2 regions of the Nocardiopsis sp. iso_238 genome follow, and region 1 is predicted to be linked to the other one. Evidence: riboswitches for the same ligand, from Rfam matches in the RefSeq annotation. Region 1 holds a riboswitch; the other holds the start of a gene.
The links. A riboswitch is a leader RNA that binds a small molecule or an ion and turns the genes downstream of it on or off. The one in region 1 is predicted to bind S-adenosylmethionine.
Positions count from the first base shown of each region.

Region 2: linked by a shared signal. The riboswitch ahead of thrC (threonine synthase) and the one ahead of AC0VYL_RS18955 (aminotransferase class V-fold PLP-dependent enzyme) in region 1 are both predicted to bind S-adenosylmethionine.

Region 1 is NZ_CM149668.1:4,181,898-4,184,279, reverse strand. It holds gene AC0VYL_RS18965 (CaiB/BaiF CoA transferase family protein) at 1-382, opposite strand, end outside; gene AC0VYL_RS18960 (DUF3870 domain-containing protein) at 389-793, opposite strand; SAM riboswitch class IV at 1,011-1,125, shown strand; gene AC0VYL_RS18955 (aminotransferase class V-fold PLP-dependent enzyme) at 1,188-2,382, shown strand, end outside.
Region 2 is NZ_CM149668.1:597,798-600,179, forward strand. It holds gene AC0VYL_RS02695 (alpha,alpha-trehalose-phosphate synthase (UDP-forming)) at 1-1,072, opposite strand, end outside; SAM riboswitch class I at 1,343-1,483, shown strand; gene thrC (threonine synthase) at 1,497-2,382, shown strand, end outside.

The sequences.
Region 1 (2,382 bases):
TCACCCCGGGCCGGAAGTTCTGGATCACCACGTCCGAGGTCGCGCACAGCTCCTGGACGGCGGCCAGCCCCTCGGGGTCCTTCAGGTCGACGGCCAGGCTGCGCTTGTTCCGGTTGACGGACAGGAAGTAGGCGGCCTCGCCGGGGGAGTGGTCCGCCCGGTGTTCCTCGGTGGGTTCGGCGTAGGGCGGGCCCCAGGACCGGGTGTCGTCACCCCGGCCGGGCTGCTCCACCTTCACCACCTCGGCGCCCATGTCAGCGAGCAGCATGGTGGCGTAGGGGCCCGCGAGCACCCGGGACAGGTCGGCGATCCGCACCCCGGCCAGCGGGAGCGGGGCTCCCGGACCGGGAGCGGGGTCGGGTGGGGAACTGGTCTCACGCATGGGGGGTCACTCCTCGCCGTCGGACGGGCTCTCGGGGTCCACGGGGCCGCAGGGCAGCTGGTCGCCGTCCCGCAGCTGGTAGTAGGTCTCCAGGCAGCGGCGCAGCGCGGTGGTGAGCGCGGCGCCGGACTGGCCCGCGTAGCGCGTCTGGACCCGCTGGACGATCTCCGCGATGTCCTCGGTCACCGAGGCGCCCTCGACCAGGGCACGGAAGAAGTCCTTGGCCAGGTCGGTCAGGAGGGTGGTGTCCGCGGCCACGATCCGGCCGTCCGCGGAGTCCACCGCGAGCACGACACCGAGCCGCTGGTACTGGGAATGGCTCGCCACCGAGTCGGGAAGACGGGCGTAGCCGGAGATGAGCACGACCCTGGGGTCGCGGAGAAGCTGCTGAACACGGTCGTCGCCGTACAACGGAAAAGCACCTCTTGTCTGCGGGCACGCGAAAACTCCAACTCACTGGAGTCTCGCGTCTGAAGGGCGGCCGGGGGAAACCGGACACCCGCGACGGGAGGGCAGTTCTCGATCAGTATGGCCCAGCCGGGACGGTCGGTGTCAAGGGCGGGGGTGGTCCAGGGCACACGAGCACACGGATGCGCGCCACGGGAGCCCTGTGTTACATTTCCGCTCAGGTCACGAGTACCAGCGACAAGCCCCGGCTAGCTGGTCGGCAACCCTCCTTCCGCGGTGGGGTGCCCCGGGTGAGGACCAGGTCCCGACACGACCGTGTCAGACAAGCGCGGACCCCTGAGGCGCAGCCGTCATCGGCGTACCCCGTGGGTCCCACGACCCGCAGAAGAGGTGCCCCATGACCACTGTCATCCCGTTCGACTCCACGCGCTCCAGCCGTTCCGCCGCCCGGGACGCGGCCCGCGAGGCCGAGGCCCGTACCGAGTGCGCGATCGTCACCGCCGAGGGCGGGGTCCCCCTGGTCACCGGTGAGCGCGTCGACTACGCCAACTTCGACTACGCCGCCAGCGCCCCCTGCCTGACCAGCGTCGCGGACGCGCTCGCCGCCGCCCTGCCCTACTACGCCAGCGTCCACCGGGGCGCCGGGCACCACTCGCAGGTCAGCACCGACGCCTACGAGCGCGCCCGCCGCAGCGTCTCCCGGTTCCTGGGCGTGCGCACCGAGGCCGACGCGTACGGCTCCGCCGACGCCGTCGTGTTCGTGCGCGGCACGACCGACGCCGTCAACCTGCTGGCCCGCGCCGTTCCCGAGGGCTGCACCGTGGTGGTCTTCGAGTCCGAGCACCACGCGAGCCTCCTCCCGTGGGAGCACCCGGCCTCACGCGCCGGGAAGGTCGTCCGGCTGCCCCTGCCCGCGTCGCCCGAGGCCGCCGTCACCGCCGCCCGGACCGCGCTCGCGGAGGCGCCCGAGGGGCCCCGGCTGCTGTGCGTCACCGCCGCCTCCAACGTCACCGGCGAGATCTGGCCGGTCGAGGAGCTGGTCGAGGCCGCCCACGCCGAGGGCGCCCGCGTGGTGGTGGACGCCGCCCAGTACGTGCCGCACCTGCCGTTCAGTCTCTCCGGGACCGGGGCCGACTACGTGGCGCTGTCCGGGCACAAGCTCTACGCCCCCTTCGGGTCCGGGGTGCTGGCGGGCCGCGCCGACTGGCTCGGCGACGCCGCCCCCTACCTCGCCGGCGGGGGAGCGACGCGCCGGGTGACCGAGCACGACGTCCAGTGGAACGACCTGCCCGCGCGGCACGAGGCGGGCAGCCCGAACGTGCTGGGCGCCGTGGCGCTGGCGGCGGCCTGCGACACCTTCACCACCGAGACGCTCTCGCTCCAGCACATCCGCGAGGCCGCCCTGCTGGAGCGCCTGCGCTCCGGGCTGGGCGAGATCGACGGCGTGCGCGAACTGTCCCTGTGGGACGCCGAACACGCCCGGGTGGGGATCGTGTCCTTCGTGGTCGACGGCCTGCCCGCCGACCTCCTGGCCGCCGCCCTCTCCGCCGAGTACGGGATCGGCGTGCGCGACGGCCTGTTCTGCGCCCACC
Region 2 (2,382 bases), 2.7 Mb from region 1:
ACTCCGGGGTGGCGAACTCCTCGTTGATCTCCTTCGCGGTCCGCAGCACGGATTCCGTGTACTCCCGGTACTCCGGCACGTCGCCCCGGCTCGGGTAGGCGAACGCCAGGTGGGTGACCCGGCCCCGCCACTCCGGGTGCGCCGTCAGCAGCTCCCGGTACGCCTCCAGGCCGCGCACGATGTTCTTGGACAGCTCGGTGCGGTCCACGCGGACGATCAGGCGGGTGTCGCCCACGGCCTCGCCCAGCGTGCGCCTGCGGTCCGCCACGGCGGGCTCCGAGGCGCTCTCCCGCAGGCCCTCCTCGTCCGCGCCCAGGGCGTGCACGCCCACCTCGACGACCCGGCCCCCGTACTCCACGGTGCGGCGTTCGAGGTCGACGTCGGCGCGCAGGATCTCGGCGCAGCAGCGCAGGAACGCGTCGGCCCAGCGGGGGCTCAGGAACCCCAGCCGGTCCGCGCCGAGCATCCCCTCCAGCAGCTCCCGCGCCACCTGGGCGGGCAGCATCCGGAAGTACTCGGGCGGGGCCCACGGGGTGTGCGAGAAGTGCGCGATCCGCAGGTCGGGGCGGCGGGCCCGCAGGATGCGCGGCACCAGCGCCAGGTGGTAGTCCTGCACGGCCACGCGCGCGTTCTCGGCCGCACCGCCGACCAGCGCCTCCGCGAAGGCGTTGTTGTAGGCGGCGTAGTCCTCCCACAGGTTCCGGAAGTCCGAGCCGAAGGAGGGCTTGTTCGGGGTGTCGTACAGCATGTGCTGCACGAACCACAGGGTCGAGTTGGCGACCCCCGTGTAGGCGCCCGAGAAGGTCGTCTCAGGGAGTTCCAACATGTGGACACGCATGCCGTCGAGGTCGTGCGCGAGGTCCAGACGGGCCCCCGGCGCCTCGGCGGCGGCCCGACGGTCGGCCTCGGACAGGGCCGCGCACACCCACAGCCCGTCGATCTCGGTGGCCACGGAGATCATCCCCGAGACCAGTCCGCCGCCGCCCCGACTGTGTGTCAGGGAACCGTCGTCGGCGGTGGAGAAGGAGACCGGGCCCCTGTTGGAGGCTATGAGGATCTGAGCCTTGTCCACGTGGTCGTCCTCTCGACGAAGGATGGTCCGGGGATCACGCACTTCCCCTAGGTCTCGCCTGCGGGCAGCGGCCCCAAACCCCCTCAGAGTCAACCGTGGACACCGTCACACGGGCGGGGAGGCCGCCTCCGGGTCGCGCCCCACGTGGACGGTGCCGTCTCACCATGCGAGCCGGATTGTGTAATCCGGATCACCCGGCGTGGAAAATCGGTCAGCACCTCAGTTACAGTGACGGTGCGTTCTCGGAGAAGAACCGCCACAACTTCATATTGCTCATCCAGAGGGGTGGAGGGACCGGCCCTGCGAAGCCCCGGCAACCATCTCGACATGTGGAACCGCGATCACCGCGACCCGTCGAGGCAGGTGCCAACTCCGGCCTGGGGTCAAGGTGGCCACCAGGAAAGATGAGGGGAGACGCCTCGCCATGGCGATTGCCGCCGCTGAACCCACCTCCGTCCGCGCCTTCGGCCCCGGGACCGCCCTGTCCTGTCGGGAGTGCGGTGAGCGCTACGACCTCGCGCCGATCTTCGCCTGCCAGTTCTGCTTCGGCCCCCTGGAGATCGCCTACGACTTCGGGACCGTCACCCGCGAGCAGATCGAGAGCGGCCCCAAGAACATCTGGCGCTACCGCTCCCTCCTCCCGGTCCCCGACAACGTGGCCGACCTCCCCAACATGAACCCCGGCCTCACCCCCCTGGTCAGGGCCGACCGCCTCGCCGCCGAACTCGGCCTGCGGTCCCTGCACGTCAAGGACGACTCGGCCAACCCCACGCACTCCTTCAAGGACCGCGTGGTCGCGATCGCCGTCGAGGCCGCCCGCACCTTCGGGTTCACCACCCTCTCCTGCTCCTCCACCGGCAACCTCGCCGGAGCCGTGGGCGCAGCCGCGGCCCGCGCCGGGTTCGACTCGTGCGTGTTCATCCCGGCCGGTCTGGAGGAGGGCAAGGTCGTGATGGCCGCCGTGTACGGCGGCAAGGTCGTGGCCATCGACGGCAACTACGACGACGTCAACCGCTTCTGCTCCGAGCTCATCGGTGACGAGGCGGGCGAGAGCTGGGGCTTCACCAACGTCAACCTGCGGCCCTACTACGCCGAGGGCTCCAAGACGCTGGCCTACGAGATCGCGGAGCAGCTCGGCTGGCGCCTGCCCGAGCAGATCGTCATCCCGATCGCCTCCGGCTCCCAGCTCACCAAGATCGACAAGGGCTTCCAGGAGCTGATCCGGGTCGGCCTGGTCGAGGACCGCCCGTACAAGGTGTTCGGCGCGCAGGCCACCGGCTGCTCGCCGGTCGCCCGGGCCTGGGCCGACG